DNA from 2 places in the Demequina capsici genome. Region 2 is predicted to be linked to the other one. Evidence: predicted binding sites of a transcription regulator. Region 2 holds the regulator's gene; the other holds the start of a gene.

Region 1 (12,731 bases), 1.4 Mb from region 2:
CAGGTGATGGGGGTCGTGAAGGCGGACGCCTACGGGCACGGCCTGGTCCAGGCAGGTCGTGCAGCGCGTGCGGGCGGTGCGACCTGGTTGGGCACCGCGCAGCCGGGCGAGGCGCTGCAGCTGCGCGAGGCGGGCGACACGGGTCGCATCCTGACGTGGCTCTATGGCATGGACGGCCCCTTCGCCAACCTGGTGGCGGCCGACATCGACATGTCGTTCGGCTCGCTCAAGGTCCTCGAGGCGATCGCCGAGGCCGCACGCGCCGCGGGCAGGGCCCCGCGCCTCCACCTGTTCGTCGACACCGGGCTGGGCCGCGAAGGCTGCCCGCTGGACCTGCTGCCCGACCTGCTGGATCGCGCGAAGCAGCTGCAGGACGAAGGCGTCATCCGGATGGTCGGCATGTGGTCGCATCTCGCATGGGCCGACCAGCCGGGCCACCCCACCATCAACCGCCAGGCGACGGTGTTCCTGGTCGCCCTGGAGCTCGCAGAGGAACGGGGCATCGCGCTCGAGGTGCGGCACCTCGCCAACTCGGCCGCGACGCTGACGCGCCCCGACCTGCACTTCGACCTCGTGAGGCCTGGCATCGCGATGTACGGCCGCCCGCCGGTGCAGGACCCTGACGGGCGAGACTTCGGGCTGGTCCCCGCGATGTCCGTGACGACGCGGGTCGCGCTCGTGAAGCCCGTGCATGCCGGCCAGGGCGTGAGCTACGGCCACGAGTACACGACCTCACGAGAGACGATGCTGGGCCTGGTGCCTGTCGGTTATGCGGACGGGGTGTTCCGCGGGGGCGGCGGTGGACGCGCGCACGTCGCTATCCGTGGCACGCGCTACCCGATCGCGGGCCGCGTGTGCATGGACCAGTTCGTCGTGGACCTGGGGCCGGACACGGAGGTCACCGAGGGTGACGAGGTGACGCTGATCGGCCCGGCAGGTCCGTCGGCAGGCGACTGGGCCGACGCGGTCGGCACGATCGACTACGAGATCCTGTGCCGCTTCGGCGGCCTGCGACCGAAGGTGGAGGCATGACGACGTACGACGCCCCGGACGCCGAGGCGATGAAGGCGCTCGGCCGTGATGTGGTGGGGCCGCGCCTGCGCGCGGGCGACCTCGTGATCCTGACGGGCGACCTGGGCGCGGGCAAGACCACCTTCACGCAGGGCCTGGGCGACGCGCTCGGCGTGCGTGGACCCGTGGCGAGCCCTACCTTCATCATCGCCCGCACCCACCCGTCGCTCGTGGGAGGGCCCGGGCTGGTCCACGTGGACGCCTACCGGCTGGGCTCTCTGGCCGAGCTCGACGACCTGGACCTGGACGCGGCGCTCGAGGATTCCGTGACCGTGGTCGAGTGGGGCGAGGGTGCCGCGGAGCAGCTGTCGCAGGACCGCCTGCACGTCGTGATCTCCCGTGAACGTGGCGGAGAGCTGGACATGTCCGCGCCCGACGCAGGCGTCCGCCAGGTGCGGGTCACCGCGCACGGCGATCGCTGGCGGGGCGAGTTCCCGGCCGGCGCCTAGGCTGTGAGCATGATCCTCGCGCTCGACACGTCCGCCGCCGTGGCCGTCTCCCTCCTCGACGGAGATGACGTCCGCGCCTCCCGCACCGAGCACGCGCCCCGCGGTCATGCGGAGCTGCTGTCCGGTCTGATCCGCGACTGCATGGAGGAGGCGGGCTGTGCGCGCGGCGACATCGGGAGCATCGTGGTCGGCACGGGACCGGCGCCCTTCACGGGCCTGCGCGTGGGCCTCGTGACCGCGAGGACGCTCGGGTTCGCATGGGGTGTGCCGGTGCACGGCACGTGCTCGCTCGACGCCATCGGCGCCGCGCTCGCGGATCAGGTCGAGCTGACCGTCGTCTCCGATGCCCGGCGCAAGGAGCTCTACTGGGCGACCTACAGGGAGGGCGAGCGCGTCGCCGGCCCTGACGTCGCGCACCCGGCCGACGTGCCCGTCGTCGGCGCCCTGGCCGGGCCTGGCGCCGGGCTGTACCCCGAGGCGCTGCCCGGCGGCACGGTCGTCGACGTGGACCCTGCCTGGCTCGCACGCGTGGTGGCCCGTCGCCTGGCGGCGGGTGAGACGGACCTGCCTACCGAGCCGCTGTATCTGCGCCGGCCCGACGTGCACGGCATCCCCGGGGCGTGACCGACGGCCCCCGCGCGGCTCGACTGCGCGACCTCCACGAACGTGACCTTGCCTGGATGGCGGGGGTGGAACGCGACCTGTTCGGTCCGTCGGCGTGGTCGGAGACGCTGATCAGGGAGGACTTCCGCTATGGCGGTCGGCGCTACAGGGGCGTGTGGATCGATGACCGGCCGGTCGCGTACGCGGTGTACGGATTCGACGGCGATGCGTTCTCGCTGCTCAACCTCGCGGTGCTGCCGGAGCATCGACGCGAGGGGCTCGCGCGGATGATCATCGACGACCTGCTCGACGAGGCGCGCTCTCTCGACGTGCCCGACGTGTGGCTGGAGGTCGCCGTGACGAACGAGGCCGCGCTGGCCCTGTATCGGTCGTACGGCTTCGAGGACGTGCGCGTGCGCCGGCGGTACTACCAGCCGGAGGACGTCGATGCTCTTGTGATGAGGCGCGCGATGCGCCCGGACGAGGCCAGCTAGAGCTCCAGGGTCGCCGTGTCCCAGCTGGGACGCCCGCGGCGATCGCCGGCGCCATGCTCCCCGTCCTGCGCCGGGTAGCCGACGGCGAGCAGCAGCTCGGGGTGCCACGAGCGATCGCCGAGCAGGCTGCGCGACAGGCCGGCGCGGTCGAAGCCGCCCATGGGGCGCACGTGCAGCCCGGCGGATCGCAGCGCGACGATGAGGAAGCCGATCTGCAGCCAGGTGCTGTCGTGAGCGGTGATGGCCCTCGCGTCGGGCCTGTCCTCCAGGACCTCGTACAGACCGTGGATCCCTGGCGCTGTCACGTCCAGATGCTCGTGATAGCGGGCGTCGGAGGCGGCCACGAGGATCATGGGCGCACGGTCCAGCTTGGGGCGGTTGCCGGGCGACGCATGCTCCATGACGATCTCGCGGGCGTGGTCCGAGCCGGCCACGACGAGGCGAAGCGGAGCCGAGTTGTTGGCCGACGGTGCCCACCGCACAAGCTCGTGCACCGCCTTGAGGGTGTCCAGCGACACCTCGCGGTCCGCCCACCGGGTCGCCGAGCGCGCGTCGAGGAACAGGAGCCTGATGGCGTCCTGCGGAATCTGGAAGCTCGCTGCGGAGAGGTCGGGCACTGCGCTCACGTGCAGGTATGACGACGATGCGCCCGCCCGTATTCCCGCCGACTACCCTGGTGGGGTGGAACCTCTGATCCTCGGCCTCGAGAGCACCTGCGACGAGACGGGAGCGGCACTGGTGCGCGGCACCGAGCTGCTCGCCGACGTCGTCGCGTCGTCCATGGACGAGCATGCCCGTTTCGGCGGCATCGTCCCCGAGGTGGCGTCTCGCGCGCACCTCGAGGCGTTCGTGCCGACCGTCGAGGAGGCGCTGAGCCGTGCAGGCGTCGGCCTGGCGGACGTGGACGGCATCGCCGTCGCGTCGGGCCCTGGGCTGGTCGGGTCGCTGACCGTGGGCGTCGCCGCCGCGAAGGCGCTGTCGCTCGCCCTGGGCAGGCCGCTGTACGGGGTCAACCACGTGATCGGCCACGCCGCCGTCGACGAGCTCGTGCATGGCCCGATGCCGGAACGCACCATGGCGCTCGTCGTCTCAGGTGGGCACACGTCGCTGCTGCTCGTGAACGACATCGCGACCGACGTCGTCGAGCTGGGCCACACCCTGGACGACGCCGCAGGGGAGGCCTTCGACAAGGTGGGACGCCTGCTGCACCTGCCGTATCCCGGTGGACCGCACGTGGACCGGCTGGCGCGGGAGGGCGACCCGCAGGCGATCCCGTTCCCGCGTGCGCTCACCAGTGCCAAGGCGATGCAGACGCATGCGTACGACTTCTCGTTCTCAGGGCTCAAGACCGCCGTCGCGCGGTGGATCGAGGCACGCGAGGAGGCAGGCCAGGACATCCCGGTGGCCGACGTCGCCGCCTCCTTCGCTGCCGCCGTCGCCGACGTCCTGGTGGACAAGACGATCGCCGCCTGCCGTGCGCACGACGTCGACACGCTCGTGATCGGCGGCGGGTTCTCCGCCAACTCGCAGCTGCGCGAGCTCGCGACCGAACGGTGCGAGCAGGCGGGCATCGACGTGCGGATCCCGCCGATCCGCTACTGCACCGACAACGGTGCGATGATCGCCGCGCTCGGCTCCGCCGTGGCGCGACGGGGCGTGGCGCCGAGCCGGCTCGACATCGGTGTCGACTCGTCCATGCCGCTCAGCACGATCACCGTCTGAGGACTGCATGCGGCGCTTCCTCGCAGGCTCGCTGAGGACCACCGCGGTGGCGTTGTCCGTCGGTGTGCTCGCCGCGTGCGGCGCCTCGCCGACGCAGCCGACCGCGTCCGCGCCACCGACTCCGAGCAGCACCTCGGCGCTGGCGTCCGCGTCACCGGACCCTGGGCACGAGACGTTCGCATGGGGTCCCACGCTCGCCGCGTGGGACGACGCGCTCGCGACCGCTCAGGGCCTCAGTGCTCGCGAGGCTGCCGGGGCGGTCCTCATGCCCTCCTACACCTACGAGGATCCCGCCGAGTTGGAACGGATGGTGGCCGACCAGGGACTCGCAGGCGTGATGCTGCTCGCCTCCGCCACTGAGAGCGCCGGTGTGGCGGCCGACCTCAATGCGGCCGCGCAGGAGGGGGCGGCAGGCAGGGGATGGCCCGCGCTCCTCTCCGTGGATCAGGAGGGTGGCACCGTGGCCCGGCTCAGCGACGGAGTGGCGGACCTCCCCGCCTTCATGGCGGCCGGCGCCGCCCGCGACAAGTCGCTCGTGCGCGGCGTGTACGCGGCCCAGGGGCGTGACCTCGCACAGCTGGGCTTCACGGTCGACTTCGCGCCCGTCGCGGACGTCACCATCGGCCTTGCCGACCCCGTCATCCGGTCGCGCTCGGCGGGCGACGATCCCGACGCGGTCGCGGACACCGTGGTCGCGGCGATGCGCGGCTACCTCGATGCGGGCGTGATCCCCACGATCAAGCACTTCCCGGGCCACGGCTCCGTGACCGTCGACTCGCACGACGCGCTGCCGACGCAGTCCGCGTCGCTCGACGTGCTCCAGCAGGCGGATCTGGTGCCGTTCACGCGCGCGATCGACGCTGGCGCTCCCATGGTGATGATGAGCCACATCGCCGTGGCGGCGTGGGGTGACGCACCGGCGAGCCTCGACCCGCAGGCGTACGCCTACCTGCGTGATCAGCTCGGCTTCACGGGCGTGGCGATCACGGACGCGCTGAACATGGGAGCCATCACCGAGTCCTACGGCCCTGGCGAGGCCTCGGTGAAGGCGCTCGCCGCTGGTGCGGACCTGCTGCTCATGCCCGAGTCCGTCGACGCCTCGCTGAATGCGATCGTCGCGGCTGTCGACTCCGGGACCCTGCCTCGCGCGAGGCTCGACGAGGCCGCCGCGCGGGTGATCCTGCTGTCACGATGGCAGGCCGGGCTCGTGCAGGTCGCGCCCACCGTCACCGGGGACTACGCGCGGGCGCTCGCCGACGCCGGCGTCACCGTCGCCGCAGCGGACTGCGACGCGCCTTTCGTCACGGGTCCGGTGACGATCACGGGCGGCTTCCGGGCCGACCGTGACGCCCTTGCTGCGGCGCTCGCCTCGCACGGCGTGGTCCTGGGCGAGGGCGGATCCACGATCTGGCTCACGGGCTCCGACGACACGTCGGGGAGCGCCGACGTGGTCGTGGCGATGGACGGACCGTGGGGTCTCAGCGGATCGACGGCCCGCGTCTACGCGGCGGTGTACGGGCGTGGGGACTCGGCCCTCGCGGGACTCGCGGACGTGCTCACGGGCGCGGTCGCGCCGCAGGGCCGCTGGCCCGTGGCGCTTGCGAACGTCCCCGCGGCGTGCTGACCGCCCGCGACCGAGCGATCTCTTCTCCCCGCCTCGCCCGAGGAGCTGTAGTCAGCGGTCGAGCGGTTCCACGAGGAGCGCCGTGTGGCGCCCGGCGATGCGGGTGAGGACGACGGTGGCGGCCTCCGTGCCCCGCAGCTTCAGCTGAGGTCGCAGCCGCTCCGGCGTCACGTCGATGCCGCGCTTCTTGATCTCGACCCGCCCCACTCCGCGTTCGCGCAACGCCTTCGCGAGCCGCTGGGTGGAGTACGGCATCGCCTCGAGCACGCGGTAGCCGTGCGCGAACGGAGTCGGGTGCGGGGCGTCAGCTGTCAGATAGGCGATCGTCGGGTCCACGAGGCGCGCGTCGAGTCGGGCCCCGAGAGGGCCGACGAGACCGGCCCTGATGACGGCGCCGTCGGGCTCGTAGAGGTACTCGCCGAGGGGGCCGACCTCGCCGGGGATCGGATCCGCGGCGAGCTCGTGCGCGTCGGAACCGCGCACGACGAGGGCCGAGTGGCCGTGCGTGCGCGCGAGCGGCCCGCACCACAGCCCCGCCTCGACGACGTCGCCGTCCACCGATACCCACTGGGCCTCGACCGGCGCGTCGGTCGTGGAGGCGGGGATCGCGTCGTGAGGGATGCCAGGGCCCACCTTGACGCCGAGTGCGGGGAACTGGTCGCGCAGCGCGAGCACGTCGTCGAGTGCGGGGGAGTAGTCGCGCGGGTCGTGGCGCCGGCCCCGGCCCGTGCGTCTGGCGGGGTCGGCGAACACGGCGTCCATCCCGTCGACCCTGCGCACCGTGGCCATGGAGTCCGCATGCACCACCACCGCGTCGTCCCAATGCCGCAGGTTGTGGTCGGCGAGCAGCGCGGTCGCCTCGTCGAGCTCGAACGCCATGACCGCCAGGCCGAGCGCTGCGAGCGCCATCGCGTCGACGCCGAGCCCGGCGGTGAGGTCGGCGACCCTGGTGCAGCCGGCGGATGCGTACCGTCGTGCATGCCTGCCTGCGACGCTCAGGCGCGTGGCCTGCTCCAGACCTTCGCGGGTGAAGAGCATGCCCACGGCGAACTCGCCCAGCTTGCCGCGGGCCCTCGAGCGGAGCTCCGCCTGGGTCAGGACCGCTGCGACGAGCCGGCCGTCCAGGCCCTCCGCTCGCAGCCGGCTGCCGAAGGCGAGCGGTTCGATCGAGTCGTACGGCGGAAGCCGATCTATCAGCGCGAGGGTCTCCGGAGCCAGCAGCAGGCGTGCGGTGTCGGCGTCCATGCCAGCGATGATTCCACGGTCCGGCACCGCCCGCAGTCGCATTAGCACTCGTGGCAGGTGAGTGCTAATCTGACCTTGCTCCGAGAGGGAGCGTGGCATCGGTCCGGTTCGCCTGACCCCCGCGACGGCAGGTCGCCCGGCAGATGTCGCAACCTGAACTTCGAGACGGAAGGTGAGGTCCGCAGTGTCGGTCTCAATCAAGCCTCTGGAGGACAAGGTCGTGGTCAAGGCGGCTGCCGCCGAGACGACCACGGCCTCCGGCCTCGTCATCCCTGACACCGCCAAGGAGAAGCCCCAGGAGGGCGAGGTCGTGGCGGTGGGCCCGGGTCGTGTCGACGACAACGGCAACCGCGTCCCCGTGGACGTCGCCGTGGGCGACAAGGTGATCTACAGCAAGTACGGCGGCACCGAGGTCAAGTACGCGGGCGAGGAGTACCTCATCCTCTCCGCGCGCGACCTGCTCGCCATCGTCGGCTAGTCCGACCAAGAACGCGACGAAGGCCCGGGAGCATCCGCTCCCGGGCCTTCGTGCATGCTCTCGCGTCTAGCTCGCCTTCTTGAGCCGTCCGACGAGCATCGCGTGACGCTCGTCCTCGCTCAGACCGCCCCAGACGCCGAACGGTTCGCGCGCCATCAGCGAGCGCTCACGGCACATGTCGAGCACGGGGCATCGGGCGCAGTACTGCTTGGCCGTCTCGGCCCTCCTGCGCCGGGCTGCTCCACGTTCGCCTTCCGGATGGAAGAAGAGGTCCGGATCCGCGCCGCGGCAGGCCCCCCGGTACTGCCATTCCCACTGGTCCTGCGTCGGTGCCGGCAGTCTTGCGATCGACTCCATGGCAGCTCCTCACGTCGTTCCCCTGAGCGGAATGATCACCAAGCTCGGTCTGACTTCGTTATCAAACCGTGATATTCACCCTAGAACGGACCAATCGCCCAGGTCAAGGGCTCGTCGTTGAACCCTTGGTGTCTGTCTACCGCGTTCGTGAACGTCTTGGCAAGGCCCATCTTCGGGGCGCGACCGAGCGCTCGTGAGGGCCCGTAGAATCGGTTCATGGCGCTCGCTGAACACGACCCCTTCGGCTACACCGGACTCACCTACGACGACGTGCTCCTCCTCCCCGGAGAGAGCGATGTCATCCCCTCCGAGGTCGACACCACGACCCGGCTCACCCGCGAGATCTCGATCAAGGTGCCGCTGCTCAGCGCCGCGATGGACACCGTCACCGAGGCGAGGCTCGCGATCGCGCTAGCCCGCCTGGGCGGCATCGGCGTGCTGCACCGCAACCTCTCCATCGACGACCAGGCGCAGCAGGTCGTCACCGTCAAGCGCTCCGAGTCCGGCATGATCACCGACCCGGTGACCGTAGGCCCGGAGGCCACGCTCGCGGAGCTCGACGCGCTGTGCGCCCGATACCGCGTGTCCGGCCTGCCGGTGGTGGACGAGGACAATCGGCTGCTCGGGATCATCACCAACCGCGACATGCGGTTCATCAACCCCAGCGACTATGCGCGGCTCCTGGTCAAGGACCAGATGACGCCCATGCCGCTCATCACCGCACCCGAGGGCGTGAGCAACGAGGACGCGGCGAGGCTGCTCGGCCAGCACCGCGTCGAGAAGCTGCCGCTCGTCGACGCCGACGGTCGCCTCACCGGCCTCATCACCGTCAAGGACTTCGTCAAGACCGAGAAGTACCCGCACGCCACCAAGGACTCCGAGGGGCGACTTCGCGTGGCCGCCGCCGTCGGCTTCTATGGCGACGCCTGGGAGCGTGCGACCGCGCTCGTCGACGCCGACGTGGACGCGCTCGTGGTCGACACCGCCCACGGCCATGCTCAGGCGATGATCGACATGATCAAGCGTCTCAAGTCCGACCCGGCCACCCGTCACGTGCAGGTGATCGGCGGCAACGTCGCCACGCGGGCGGGCGCCAAGGCGCTGGTCGACGCGGGCGTCGACGCCGTCAAGGTGGGGGTCGGTCCTGGATCGATCTGCACCACCCGCGTGGTCGCGGGCGTCGGCGTCCCGCAGGTCAGCGCGGTGTACGAGGCATCGCTCGCCGCCCGGCCCGCGGGCGTGCCCGTGATCGCCGACGGTGGTCTCCAGTACTCCGGCGACATCGCCAAGGCGCTCGTCGCCGGTGCCTCGTCCGTGATGCTCGGCTCCCTTTTCGCCGGCGTCAGCGAGACCCCCGGCGACCTGGTGCTGGTCAACGGCAAGCAGTTCAAGACCTATCGCGGCATGGGCTCCATGGGCGCCATGGCCTCGCGCGGTCGTGTCTCCTACTCCAAGGACCGCTACTTCCAGGCCGATGCGCCCAGCGACGACGACCTGATCCCCGAGGGCATCGAGGGGCGGGTGCCCTACAAGGGCCCGCTGTCGTCGGTGGTCCGTCAGCTCGTCGGCGGCCTGGGCCAGTCCATGTTCTACGTCGGAGCCCGCACCATCCCCGAGCTGCAGGCCAAGGGCAAGTTCGTGCGCATCACGCCTGCGGGCCTCAAGGAGAGCCACCCGCACGACGTGCAGATCACGGTCGAGGCGCCGAACTACTCCGGCAAGAGCTGACCACGGTCGGCTTCGTCGGCGGCGCCCTGCACGTCGCCGCGGCGACGACGGAGGCCGCATCCGGAGCTGGATCGTCGCTGCACGTGAGCGGGCGCATGCTCGCACTGCTGGTGCTCGTGGCGTTCGGTGCGGGGCTGCTCGACACCCTCGCCGGTGGGGGAGGGCTGATCACCCTGCCTGCGCTGCTGCTCGCCGGCGTTCCCCCCGTGCAGGCGCTCGGCACCAACAAGCTGCAGGGGTCCTTCGGCACCCTCACCGCCACCGTGCAGGTCATCCGTAAGCACGGCGTCGCATGGCGCGACGTGCGAGGACCCATGCTCGTGGCGTTCGCAGGGTCCGCGATCGGGTCCGTGGCGGTGCTGTTCATCGACCCCGAGGCCCTGCAGGTCGTCATCCCGATCGTGCTTGTGGGCGTCGCCGCATACTTCCTGCTGGTGCGGGATGCGCACCTGCCACCGCCCCGCGCACGCCTGACCCGGCGTGCGTACGTGGGCGGCGTGGTGCCCCTGATCGGTGCGTACGACGGCGCCTTCGGGCCAGGCACGGGCTCCCTGTTCGCGCTCGGGGGGGTCGCGCTGCGGGGCTTCGACCTGCGCCGCTCGACCGCCCTCGCGAAGACGCTCAACTTCGCCACCAACCTGGCTGCGCTGGCGGTGTTCGTCGCCGCGGGCAAGGTGGTGTGGCTCGTGGGCTCAGTCATGGCGCTCGGTCAGCTCGCGGGTGCGTGGATCGGCTCGCACCTGCTGCTCAGGGCGAATCCGCTCGTGCTGCGCGGGCTCATCGTCGCCGTGTCGCTCGCGATGCTGGTGAGGTTCCTGCTCAGCTGACGTGCCGGGCGGTGCGCCCAGCGCGTCGGCTCAGGCCCAGAGGCGCGCGATCACGGGTACAGACCGCGTAGGCGATGCGCCTCCACGACGCGTTCGACGGCCAGGACGGTGGCCGACTCCCGATACGTCATGCCGTGCGCCCCTGAGTGGGCCACGACGTCGTGCCACGCCTTCGCCATCCGCTCCTCGAGCCGGTCGTTCACCTCGCGCTCGGTCCACTGATAGGCCTGGTTCGCCTGCACCCACTCGAAGTAGGAGACGACGACGCCGCCCGCGTTCGCGAGGATGTCCGGCACCACCAGGATGTCGCGGTCCTTGAGGATCGCGTCCGCGGCCTCCGTGGTGGGGCCGTTCGCACCTTCGACGACGATGCGCGCCTGGACCTTGGACGCGTTGTCCTCGGTTAGCACGCCCTCCACCGCGGCAGGGACGACGACGTCGACGTCCAGCGTGAGCACGGAGCCGGGATCGATGGCCTCCGCGCTGTCGAAGCCCGCGACCGAGCCGGTACGGTCCACGTGCTCGGCGAGCCGCGCGATGTCGAGACCGTCGTGCGCGTACACGGCGCCGTCCACATCGCTCACCGCACGCACCCTGACGCCGGCCTCGGCGAGGAACCTCGCGGCACCGTGGCCCACCTTGCCGAAGCCCTGCACGGCAGCTGTCGCGTGGTTGGGGTCGATGCCGCGGCTCGCCATCGCCATCAGCGCGATGTGCGCGACGCCTCGGGACGTGGCCTGCGCGCGTCCCTGGGAGCCGCCCAGGCTGAGGGGCTTGCCCGTCACGACGCCGGTCACCGTGTATCCACGGGCGACCGAGTACGTGTCCATGATCCACGCCATCGTCTGCTCGTCGGTGCCGACGTCGGGGGCGGGGATGTCCACCTCGGGGCCGATGATCGGCAGGATCTCGGTGGTGTAGCGCCGCGTCACCCGCTCCAGCTCGGACTTGCTGTGCTCGCGCGGGTCGATCGCGACGCCGCCCTTGGCGCCGCCGTAGGGCACGTCGACGAGCGCGCACTTCCAGGTCATCCACATCGCGAGCGCGCGGACCTCGTCCAGGTCGACCGAAGGCGCGTAGCGCAGACCGCCCTTGGCGGGTCCGCGGGTGAAGTTGTGCTGGACGCGGAAGCCCGAGTAGAGCGCGAGCGTCCCGTCGTCCCGCCGGAGCGGGATGCTCACGGCGAGCTCGCGGCGGGGTGACGCGAGAAGCTGGTGAAGACCGTCTGAGATCTCGAGCGTGGCGGCCGCCTTGTGCAGCTGGGCCAACGCGTCGGCGAGCGGACCGGCAGCCTGCGGCAGTACCGGGGACTCGGGGTGCGCCATTGCAACCTCCTGATACCTGTCAGGTCAGGCTACGCCTGGGAGAAGGGTGATCCGTGCATCCGGCGTGCGGGGTCTCGCGCCGGTCGTTCGGCTCCGTGAGCTTGGCGCACGGCAGGTGTGGGGGACAGCCCGCCGTCGACGCGGCCGCCTCCTAGAAGAGGGCGTCGAGCTCCGGTTCGGGCTGCGGCTGCGGCTCCGGGTCGGCAGCCGACACGGGCCAGAGCGGGCTCGGGAGGTCGTCCGTCTCGCCCTTCGACTTCAGGAATGCTGCAAAGCGGGTGGCCCACACCCGGTGCGCCTCGATCTGCTGGTCGTGCAGGTCGTCCAAGGCGACCTGGGCCAGCGTCGGGTGCAGGTGCGCCATGGCGGGCAGCAGGTCGAGCGTGGCGAGCACGTCGGCGTCTGCGGCATGAAGATCGTCAGCGACGACCGGGACCGCGTAGATGCGGCACATGTCGATGAGCTTGCGGCCGCCCTTGCGGTACCGGTCAAGGAACCGGTCGATCACCAGCGGGTCGACGATCGGGCGGATCCCCCGAGGCAGCCGTGAGGCGAGCGACGCCAGGCCGTGCCGGGCGAGCTCTGCCTCGAGGATGCTGAGGTCGTACTGGGCGTTGAAGCCGACCACGGGGATGCCTGCGGCGAGCGGTTCGGCGAGCGCGGTCGCGATCTCCTCGAGACCTTGTGCGGGGTCCATGCCCTCCGCACGCGCCTTCTCGTTGGTGATGCCATGCACCTCGATCGCCCGCGCAGGGATCTCGACGCCGGGGTTGATGAGCCAGGTGCGCGTCCGCGGCTCCTCGCCCGC
Region 2 (10,525 bases):
TCGCCGGTGGAGCGGTCCCCGAGCCGCAGGGTGAACTCGCGTGCCAGCTTCAGGCCGGACACCGGGTTGAGCAGCACGGACGACAGCGCCGAGTAGCCGGTGCCGAAGTCGTCGATCACGAGGTCCACGCCGAGGGCGGTGAGGGCCTCCAGGTCCGACTTCGCTGCGTGGGAGGCCATCAGCATGCCGGTCTCGGTGATCTCCAGGCCCAGGCGGGACGGGTTTACGCCGGACTCCGTCAGCGCCGACCGCACGACACGCGTCAGGTCCGCGGACCCGATCTGCTTCGTCGAGACGTTGACGAGCACTCGGCCGTTGAAGTCGGGGTGCGTCGAGATGAATCGGCACGCCTCGTGGATCACGTGGGATCCGAGGGGGACGATCAGGTTCGCCTCCTCGGCGATCCCGATGAACTCGTCGGGCCCCAGCAGGCCCCTCGACGGGTGGTGCCAGCGCACGAGGGCCTCGAAGGCGATGATCCGCCGCGAGGCGAGGTCCACGACCGGCTGGTAGAACACGACGAGCTGACCGTCGCGGATCGCGGTGCGCAGCTCCGCCTCCACGGACAGCTTGGACATCGCGTCGCGGCGCATCCCTGGGTGATACGCGGCGAGCCGGGCGCGTCCTGACTCCTTCGCAGCGGACATCGCGGTGTCGGCGGCACGTACGAGGCCCTCTGCGGTGGAGTCCAGCTCCGCGAGCGCGAGGCCCACGGACACCGTCGGCACGATCTCGTGCGACTCGACGATCACAGCGGACTGCACGGCCTGGGTGACCGCGCCGATGACGCCTTCGGCGATGGCGCGGCTGCGGACGTTCTCGAGGATCACCACGAACTCGTCGCCGCCCAGCCGGGCCACCGTGTCGCCCGGGCGGACTGCGTCCTGGATCCTTCGCGCGATCTCGACGAGCAGCGAGTCGCCGGCCTCGTGCCCCAGGGAGTCGTTGACCACCTTGAAGTGGTCGACGTCCAGGAACGCGCAGGCGACGGTGGTGATCCTGTCCCGGTGCGCGTCGAGCGCGAGCGCGAGACGGTCGAGCAGCAGGGTGCGGTTGGCGAGCCCCGTGAGGTGGTCGTACAGGGTCCGCTGCGTGAGGAGGTCCTTCGTGCGCCGCTCCTCGGTGACGTCCTCCACCTGGACGACGAGGCGGTGCCGCGGGTCGAGGTGCGAGCCAGGCGCATCGGACACGGTGACGCGGGCCCACACAACCTCGCCCTTGGCGCTGAGGTACCGCTTGAGGAACTGGGCGGAGGAGGTCTGCCCGGTGCGGATGCGGCGCAGGGTGTCACGGGACGCGACCATGTCGTCGGGGTGCGTGAAATCGGCGAACGACCGGCCGATCACGGCGGCGGGGCTGAGCCCCAGCACGCTCGCGAAGGTGGCGTTCACCTCTTCGTAGCGCCCGGCGTCGTCCAGGACCGCCATGCCGATCGGCGATTCCCGGAAGGCTTGCCGGAACAGGTCCTCGGTGCGAGTCACGTTTCCCTCCTGGTGGCGATACCTCGGGGGGTGTGAGATACGCCACACTGGATATCGGCATCATTCGCCAACGCATGAGGGCAGGAAAACGTGGGACCATGGATGCCCTGCCCCTGGACTCTTCCTGACGAGGATCGACCCCCCTGTGACCGACACCCGAATCGAGCCTGCCGCCACTGCGCCTGAGCTGATCCGCAACTTCTGCATCATCGCGCACATCGACCACGGCAAGTCGACCCTCGCCGACCGCATGCTCGGCATCACGGGCGTCGTATCGGAGCGAGCCGCGCGCGCCCAGTACCTGGACCGCATGGACATCGAGCGCGAGCGCGGCATCACGATCAAGTCGCAGGCTGTGCGCATGCCGTGGCAGGTCGCCGGCCAGCCGTACGCGCTCAACATGATCGACACCCCCGGTCACGTGGACTTCACCTACGAGGTGTCGCGTTCGCTCGCCGCCTGCGAGGGGGCCATCCTGCTGGTCGACGCGGCGCAGGGCATCGAGGCGCAGACGCTCGCCAACCTCTACCTGGCGATGGAGAACGACCTCACCATCATCCCGGTGCTCAACAAGATCGACCTCCCGTCGGCGGAGCCCGAGCGGTACGCCGCGGAGCTGGCCCAGCTGATCGGCTGCGATCCCGACGACGTGCTCCGCGTGAGCGGAAAGACAGGCGAGGGCGTCGACGCGCTCCTGGACCGCGTCGTCCGTGACATCCCCGCCCCCGTGGGCGATGCGGACGCACCCACCCGGGCGATGATCTTCGACTCCGTGTACGACACCTACCGCGGCGTGGTCACCTACGTCCGCGTGGTCGACGGGGCGCTCAAGTCGCGCGAGAAGATCGCGATGATGTCGACGCTCGCCACCCATGACCTGCTCGAGATCGGCGTCATCAGCCCGGAGCCCGTGCCCACCAAGGGTCTGGGCGTCGGCGAGGTCGGGTACCTGATCACCGGTGTGAAGGACGTGCGCCAGTCGAAGGTCGGCGACACCGTGACGCTCGCGTCGCGTCGCGCCACGACGTCGCTCGGCGGCTATCGCGACCCGAAGCCGATGGTGTACTCGGGCCTGTTCCCGGTCGACGGCTCCGATTTCCCGATCCTGCGCGACGCGCTCGACAAGCTCCAGCTCAACGACGCTTCGCTCGTCTACGAGCCCGAGAGCTCCGTGGCGCTCGGCTTCGGCTTCCGATGCGGGTACCTGGGGCTTCTCCACCTCGAGATCGTGCGCGACCGCCTCGAGCGCGAGTTCGGGCTCGACCTGATCTCGACCGCCCCCAACGTGGTCTACGAGGTCCACATGGAGGACGGCAAGGTCGTCACCGTGACGAACCCGTCGGAGTTCTCCAGCGGCAAGATCAACGAGGTCCGCGAGCCGATCGTCAACGCGTCCATCCTCGTGCCGAGCGAGTTCATCGGCACCGTCATGGAGCTGTGCCAGGAGCGTCGCGGCATCATCGGCACCATGAACTACCTCAGCGACACCCGCGTGGAGATGCACTACACGCTGCCGCTCGCCGAGGTCGTGTTCGACTTCTTCGATCAGCTCAAGTCCCGCACGCGCGGCTACGGCTCGCTCGACTACGAGCCTGCAGGCGACCAGGCGGCTGATCTGGTGAAGGTCGACATCCTGCTTCAGGGCGAGCAGGTCGACGCGTTCTCCGCCGTCGTCCACAAGGACAAGGCCTACTCGTACGGCGTCATGATGGTCGGCAAGCTCAAGAACCTGATCGACCGGCAGCAGTTCGAGATCCCCGTGCAGGCAGCGATCGGCGCCCGAATCATCGCGCGCGAGACGATCCGCGCGATCCGCAAGGACGTTCTCGCGAAGTGCTACGGCGGTGACATCTCCCGTAAGCGCAAGCTGCTCGAGAAGCAGAAGGCGGGAAAGAAGCGCATGAAGAACATCGGGTCGGTGGAGGTGCCGCCCGAGGCCTTCATCGCCGCGCTGTCGACATCGGACGACGGCTCGGACAAGGGCAAGAAGAAGTAGCCGTGCCCGAACGCGCGCCTGCCGCGACCGCGACGGCGTCCGCCACGCACCAGCGCGACCTGGGCGTCTACATTCACGTGCCGTTCTGCCGCGTGCGATGCGGCTACTGCGACTTCAACACCTACGCGCCGTCCGAGGTGGGGGGCGCCACCCGGGAGGGGTACGTCGAGTCCGCCTTGCGCGAGATGGCGCTGGCGGCGCGCGTGATGGAGGGCGACGCACGCGCGGCGTCCACCGTCTTCCTCGGGGGAGGCACGCCCACGATGCTCGATGCCTCAGCCCTGGCCGCATTGCTCGACGGCGTGCGCGCGACATGGGGCCTGGCCTCCGATGCGGAGGTCACCACGGAGGCGAACCCGGACTCCGTGTCACGGGAGTCGCTCCGCGCGCTCGCGGACGCCGGGTACACCCGGGTGTCCTTCGGCATGCAGTCCGCGGTGCCTCACGTCCTGGCAGTCCTCGAGCGGACGCACGACCCTGACAACGTCGCACGCGCGGTCGGCTGGGCGCGCGAGGCCGGGCTTGCGGTCTCGGTGGACCTCATCTACGGCACTCCAGGCGAGTCGCTGGCGGATTGGGAGCGGAGCGTGGACGCGGCCATCGCGCTCGAGCCGGATCACCTCAGTGCCTACGCGCTCGTGATCGAGCCTGGTACGCGCATGGGTGCGCAGCTCAAGCGCGGGCTTATCGAGCCCGTGGATCCAGACACGCAGGCGGACATGTACGAGCTCGCCGACGCGAGGTTCGCCGCAGCGGGGTACGCCTGGTACGAGGTCTCGAACTGGGCGCGCGGCGCCGAGCATGCGTGCCGTCACAACATCGCGTACTGGCGGAGCCAGGACTGGTGGGGCATCGGGCCCGGCGCCCACTCGTACCTCGGTCCGCGTGTGGATCCGGACGGCGGCGAACGCGGCGCCGAGCGCTGGTGGAACGTCAAGCATCCGCGCGCGTACGCGGACAGGCTGGCCGCGGGCGAGGATCCAGCCGCCGAGCGCGAGCCGCTCACCGCGGACGACCTCGCGCTGGAGTCGGTGATGCTGCGCTTGAGGCTCGCTGAGGGCATGGCCATCGCCGACCTGCCCGAGCGTCGGCCCACGGAGGTGGCCCGCCTGGTGGCCGAGGGGGTGCTCGACGGCCGCGCCGCGCTGGCCGGACGCCTGCTTCTCACGCTGAAGGGGCGCCTCCTGGCGGATGCCGCGGTCCGCGCCCTGACCTGATCTCCGCCGCGTGCCGCGGCGCGCGGGCTTCAGCGCACGCTGTCCGCGAGCGGGCCCGCCAGCCAACGGTCGACCTGACGCGGCGACCTCAGCCGCACCACGGGAAGGTCAGGATGGTCGGCGCAGGCGGAGGCCACGCGTTCGCCATAGTCGTTCCTGGTGGTCCATGCCCACCGCACGATGTGCTCCGGGTCGGTGAAGAAGGTGTGGAACGGAGGCTCTGTGTTGCCGTTCCACAGCTGCTCACGGCGCATCCGTCTGATGAACGTGCGCCGCAGGACGCGTGGCAGAGTCACGGTGAGGAACGGCTGATCGAGCCAGATCAGCAGGTCGGCGCGCTCCGCGAGCAGCTGTCGTGCGGAGGGGTACTGCCATTCGGTGACCCAGGCGTCGGCCCCGACCAGCGCCCGCACGTCGTCGAGGAATCGGGCACGAGGCGTCCAGTCGGGACCGTGGAACAGCGAGTCGAGCTCGGTGTACGGCACCTTGAGCGTGACGGCGATCGACTGTGCGAGCGTGGACTTTCCTGCCCCGGAGACCCCGGCGATGAGGATCCTTCTGGGAGCTCGCGGGAGGGGGTCGTCGAAGCGCAGCACGAGCGCGATGCTATCGAGATGCTGCCGTGGTGAGGTCAGCGCAGGAACGGGATGATCAGCGGGATCCTGTAGTACTCGCCGTGGTTGGCCTTCACGCCGGCGACGAAGGAGATGACGATCGAGTAGAGGCCGTAGAGGATCATCGCCGGGATGGTCACGAAGAAGCCGATGAAGAGCGTGGCGAACCCGATGATCACGCCGCCGACCATGACGACGAGCAGCGTGAGCTGGAGGTTGAGGTTCTGCTTGCCGTGATGCTCGATCAGCGCCGAGCGCTCCCTGTAGATGAGCCAGAGGACCAGCGGTACCACCCAGGACACCGTGCCGAGCGACAGCAGGGCCGCCGCCGCGGCGATGATGTGGATCAGCATGGCCCAGTTGCGGGCCTCGGACTCGAGCATGCGAGCGGGCATCGGCTGCGCGGTGGGTCCACCGGGCGGAGGGAACGGGCCCCCGGCGGGCGGGGCGTCGCTGGGCTGCGGTGATGGCGCCTGCTCGATCGCCGGCGGCTCCGCGGCCCCTGGCTGCGCGCTGGAGCCGTCCTGTGGTGCGGCTTCGGGCGTCGTGTCGGCGCCCTCGGTGCGGTCGGTGTCGTTCATAGGGAAACCGTGCCACGACGTGGCAGGGCCCCGCATCCCTCCACGGAAGGAGCGGGGCCCTGATTGTGCGCTCGGGGTAGACCCTGAGCGCTACTTGATGATCCGCCAGTTGAACGGGTACCGGTAGTCGACGCCCTTGTTCGCGGCGATGGCGGCCTGGATGCAGAAGATCAGCGTCACGACGATCGTCGCGAGCCACAGGACGATGCCGATGAGCACGGCGACCAGGATCGACGACACGATATAGGCGATCGTGACGAGGATGGAGAAGTTCAACGCCTCCTTGGCCTGGCGGTCCACGTAGGCGGAGCGGTCCTTGCCGATCAGCCAGATGATCAGCGGCGGAAGGAATCCGAACAGGATGATTCCGGCGTGAGCGAGCGTGGCATAGAGTCGCTCGTCGCTCTGCGACATGGGCGCGGCCGGCTGCGGCGCGGCGGGCGGCGGAGGGGGAGGAGGGGTCTCGGACATCGTTCTCACCACTTCATTTGTTGGGACATATGGTGCGGTCGTGGTGCCCTGGACGAACGAGGGAGAGCCGTTACCCCCGTTGCGGTGCGCCTCGACAGGACCAATCTAGCGAGTGGTGCCCGAATTGTGCGGATGCACGCGGGATCCGTGGACAGCGGTCCGGGCGCCTCCTGGGGCCGCCTCGAGGGACCGGGCGGGCGTCAAGGTTAGGATTGGCACTCACAGGTGCCGAGTGCCAATGTCGATCGGGAGGTGGAGCGGCATGACCGAGGAGCGCAGGCGTGCCGTGCTGCGCGCGATCGTCGAGGGCTACGTGGAGACGTCGGAGCCGATCGGCTCCAAGGCGCTCGCGGCGAGGACCGGGCTGGGGGTGTCCCCGGCGACCATACGCAACGACATGGCCATCCTCGAGGAGGAGGGGCTGATCACGCAGCCCCATACGTCGGCCGGGCGGATCCCCACCGACAAGGGCTATCGATCGTTCGTCGACTACCTCGCGCTGACCTCGCTGCCGGACAGCCACAAGCGCGCCATCACCACGTTCCTGTCCGATGCCTTGGACCTCAACGACGTGATCGAGCGGTCCGTGCGCATGCTGAGCCAGTTGACGCGTCAGGTCGCGGTGGTCCAGTACCCGTCGCTGCGCGAGTCGGCGGTGCAGCGCGTGGAGCTGGTCGCGCTGGGGCTCGACCGCATCCTGGTGGTCGTCATCAGCGCCGACGCTCGGGTGGAGCAGTCCACCGTGCTCGTGACGACGGCCGTGATCCAGGACGAGCTCGACCGTGCGGTGCGCGAGATCAATGAGATCGCGATGGGCAGGACGCCGACGGCGCTTGAGCCGCCCCTGTCGGCCTGGGCGGACCGGCCGGGGCAGCCTGCGTGGGTCGCGGGTGTGACCTCGGCCGTGATCCAGGCGGCGCGGGGCGGCACGGTGCAGCGTGTCATCTTCGCCGGCGCCTCGAATCTTGCACGCGGCAGCGACCTCGAGGCTGACGCGATCGGTCCCGTGCTCGACGCGCTCGAGGAGCAGGTGGTGCTCCTCAGGCTCCTGCACGAGATGACCAGCGGAGACTCCGACGTGGCGGTGCGGATCGGCCACGAGACCCGCAACGACGCCCTCGCCCGCACCTCTATCGTCGCTGCCGGCTACGGAAGCGGTCCTTCCGTCTCGCTGCTCGGGGCCCTGGGGCCCACCCGTATGGACTATCCCTCCACGATGGCCGCGGTACGCGCGGTCGCCCGATACCTGTCGAAGGTGGTTGACGCTTAAGTGACGGATTACTACGCAGTGCTGGGCCTGTCCCGGAACGCAACGGACGCCGAGATCAAGAAGGCGTATCGCAAGCTCGCCCGCGAGCATCATCCCGACGTCGCGGGTCCCGAGGGCGAGGAGCGCTTCAAGGAGGTCGGCGCGGCCTACGAGGTGCTGTCGAACCCCGAGAAGAAGGCGATGTACGACCGCGGCGTGGACCCGCGTTCGTCAGCGGGATCCCAGGGTGGCGCCCAAGGCTTCGGGTTCGAGGACATCTTCGAGTCGTTCTTCGGGGGCGGCAGCCCGTTCGGCGGTCAGCAGCGGGGGCCGGCGTCACGCACCCAGCGCGGAGGCGACCAGCTCGTCGTCACCGAGGTGACGCTCGAGGAGGCCGTGTTCGGCGTGACCCGCGAGGTGGTCGTCGACCTGGCCGACGTGTGCTCCACGTGCTCCGGCTCGTGCTGCGCGCCCGGCACCCAGCCGACCACGTGCACCACCTGCCGCGGCGCGGGACACGTGCAGCGGGTCGCGCGGTCGCTGCTCGGCAACGTGATGACCTCGTCGCCGTGCCCGGACTGCGGCGGGTACGGCACGATCATCGCCTCCCCGTGCCCCGACTGCGCGGGTCGCGGACGGACCCATTCCCGCCACACGATCAAGGTGGACATCCCCGCGGGTGTCGAGACGGGCACCCGCATCCGGCTGTCGCACATGGGCGACGCCGGCGTGGGCGGCGGGCCCAAGGGCGACCTCTACGTGGAGATCCGCGAGCGCGCGCACAAGACCTTCGAGCGTCGCGGCGACGACCTGCACTGCACGCTGGAGGTGCCGATGACCGCGGCGGCGCTGGGCACGGTCCTGAACGTCGAGACGTTCGACGGTGAGCAGGAGGTGGACGTCACTCGGGGCACCCATGCGGGCCACACGGTGCGGCTCAAGGGCTTGGGCGTGGGACGGCTCCAGCGCGCCGGCCGTGGGGACCTGTACGTGCACCTGGACGTGCAGACCCCTACCGAGCTCACCGACGAGCAGCAGGAGCTGCTCGAGCGTCTGGCGGCGCTCCGCGGCGAGGAGATGCCGCAGGCGCGCCTCGCGCCGATCGGCGGGGGCGTGTTCTCGCGTCTCAAGGACGCGTTCAAGGGCCGGAGCTGAGCCGACGGTGACGGCTCCCGTCTTCGTGTGCGCGGCGGCGCGTGACGCCGCGGTGGGCGACCTGCTGACGCTCGACGGGCCTGAGGCACGCCACGCCGTCACGGTCCAGCGCCGCGTGCTGGGGGAGGTCGTCGACCTGGTCGACGGCGCGGGCCGGCGCGCGGGCGGACCGATCGCCGAGATCGGCGACGGCTGGCTCCGGGTGCGCGTCGCGCACGTGGCAGCCGACGACGACCCGTCCGTGACGCTGGTGCAGGCGCTCGCCAAGGGTGGTCGGGACGAGCAGGCGGTGGAGGCCGCGGTGGAGCTCGGCGTGACCGCGGTGGTGCCTTGGCAGGCAGACCGATCCATCGTGCAATGGCGCGGACCCAAGGCGGACAAGGCGCGTGGCAGATGGGAGTCGCTCGTGCTCGCGGCGACCAAGCAGAGCCGAAGGGCGCTGCTCGCCGAGGTTGCTGCCGTGGTGACGAGTCGCGAGCTCGCCGCGCTCATCCGGGACGAGGTTGCCGCCGGTGGGAGGGTGCTCGTGCTGCACGAGGTCGCGGCCGTCCCGCTCGCCGGGCTGAGCTGGGAGGATCCCCGCCAGGCGGTCACGCTGGTGGTCGGACCCGAGGGCGGGATCTCGGACGACGAGCTTGCGCGGATGGTCGACGCAGGCGCCGAGGCCGTGCTTCTGGGACCTCACGTGCTGCGCGCGGCGACAGCGGGTCCGGCAGCGATCGCCGCGCTCGCTGCGCTGCGTCGCACCTGGTGACCCGGTGACGCGCATGTCACCCCGACGCCCTACCCTGGACCTATGACCGACTGCCTGTTCTGCCGGATCGTCGCCGGTGAGATCCCTGCGGATGTCGTTGCCGAGACCGACTCTGTGATCGCGTTCCGCGACATCGCGCCCAAGGCGCCGGTGCACGTGCTGGTGGTGCCGCGCAGCCACCTCGCGAACGTGGCGGAGGTCGCGAACGCCGACCCCGGCCTGCTCGCGGACATGACCGCGCTCGCGCAGGGCATCGCCGACGCGGAGTGCGGCGGGCAGTTCCGTCTCATCTTCAACACCGGCGCCGAGGCAGGGCAGAGCGTCTTCCACGCGCACGGTCACGTGCTTGGCGGCGCTCCGCTCGGATGGGAGCCTGCGTGACGTCCAGCCGCGAGATCCTCGTCGAGGATGCCGCCACCATGCCAGAGCTGCTTGGCAGCGGCGACGCGGTGCTCCGCGAGGTGGAGCGCGCGTACCCTGACGTCGACTTCCACGTGCGGGGCAACCGGATCATGCTCAGCGGGGAGGAGGCGCAGGTCGCCGCCGCCGCCACCGCGGTGGACGAGCTCCGGTCGGTGCTCGCCGCCGGGGTGCCGCTCACGGCGGACATCGCGCGTGAGTCGGTGCGGATGCTTCGCAGCGTGCAGGGCGTCGCGTCCGCGGCAGCTGCCGCGGCGGGTGCCGGACGGCGCGAGAGCCGGCCGACGGAGGTGCTCGCACGGTCGATCCTTTCCACCAGGGGACGCACCATTCGCCCGCGCACCGCCGGGCAGGCGAGCTACGTGACGGCGATCGAGAACCACACCATCACCTTCGGCATCGGGCCCGCGGGCACAGGCAAGACCTACCTGGCGATGGCTCAGGCTGTCGCGGCGCTGCAGGCGAAGAAGGTCAACCGCATCGTCCTCACGCGTCCGGCAGTGGAGGCCGGTGAGCGGCTCGGATTCCTTCCTGGCAGCCTGAACGACAAGATCGACCCATACCTGCGACCTTTGTACGACGCGCTG

The links. The regulator HrcA, encoded in region 2, represses chaperone genes, less so after heat shock. The targets are predictions, from matches to a motif close to TTNGCACTCGNNNNNNNCGAGTGCNAA.
Region 1: the regulator HrcA is predicted to act here: its motif matches at 7,250-7,276, upstream of groES (co-chaperone GroES).

Annotation. Positions count from the first base shown of each region.
Region 1 is NZ_CP134880.1:2,436,899-2,449,629, reverse strand. It holds gene alr (alanine racemase) at 1-1,032, shown strand, start outside; gene tsaE (tRNA (adenosine(37)-N6)-threonylcarbamoyltransferase complex ATPase subunit type 1 TsaE) at 1,029-1,520, shown strand; gene tsaB (tRNA (adenosine(37)-N6)-threonylcarbamoyltransferase complex dimerization subunit type 1 TsaB) at 1,530-2,144, shown strand; gene rimI (ribosomal protein S18-alanine N-acetyltransferase) at 2,141-2,617, shown strand; gene RN607_RS11615 (malonic semialdehyde reductase) at 2,614-3,243, opposite strand; gene tsaD (tRNA (adenosine(37)-N6)-threonylcarbamoyltransferase complex transferase subunit TsaD) at 3,299-4,339, shown strand; gene RN607_RS11605 (glycoside hydrolase family 3 N-terminal domain-containing protein) at 4,347-5,963, shown strand; gene RN607_RS11600 (THUMP-like domain-containing protein) at 6,015-7,208, opposite strand; gene groES (co-chaperone GroES) at 7,393-7,686, shown strand; gene RN607_RS11590 (WhiB family transcriptional regulator) at 7,753-8,043, opposite strand; gene guaB (IMP dehydrogenase) at 8,260-9,771, shown strand; gene RN607_RS11580 (TSUP family transporter) at 9,855-10,598, shown strand; gene RN607_RS11575 (Glu/Leu/Phe/Val family dehydrogenase) at 10,649-11,923, opposite strand; gene RN607_RS11570 (exonuclease domain-containing protein) at 12,075-12,731, opposite strand, start outside.
Region 2 is NZ_CP134880.1:1,034,894-1,045,418, forward strand. It holds gene RN607_RS04950 (putative bifunctional diguanylate cyclase/phosphodiesterase) at 1-1,481, opposite strand, end outside; gene lepA (translation elongation factor 4) at 1,627-3,477, shown strand; gene hemW (radical SAM family heme chaperone HemW) at 3,480-4,694, shown strand; gene RN607_RS04965 (P-loop NTPase family protein) at 4,724-5,290, opposite strand; gene RN607_RS04970 (DUF4870 domain-containing protein) at 5,326-5,889, opposite strand; gene RN607_RS04975 (DUF4870 domain-containing protein) at 5,980-6,360, opposite strand; gene hrcA (heat-inducible transcriptional repressor HrcA) at 6,623-7,630, shown strand; gene dnaJ (molecular chaperone DnaJ) at 7,631-8,764, shown strand; gene RN607_RS04990 (16S rRNA (uracil(1498)-N(3))-methyltransferase) at 8,772-9,518, shown strand; gene RN607_RS04995 (histidine triad nucleotide-binding protein) at 9,561-9,899, shown strand; gene RN607_RS05000 (PhoH family protein) at 9,884-10,525, shown strand, end outside.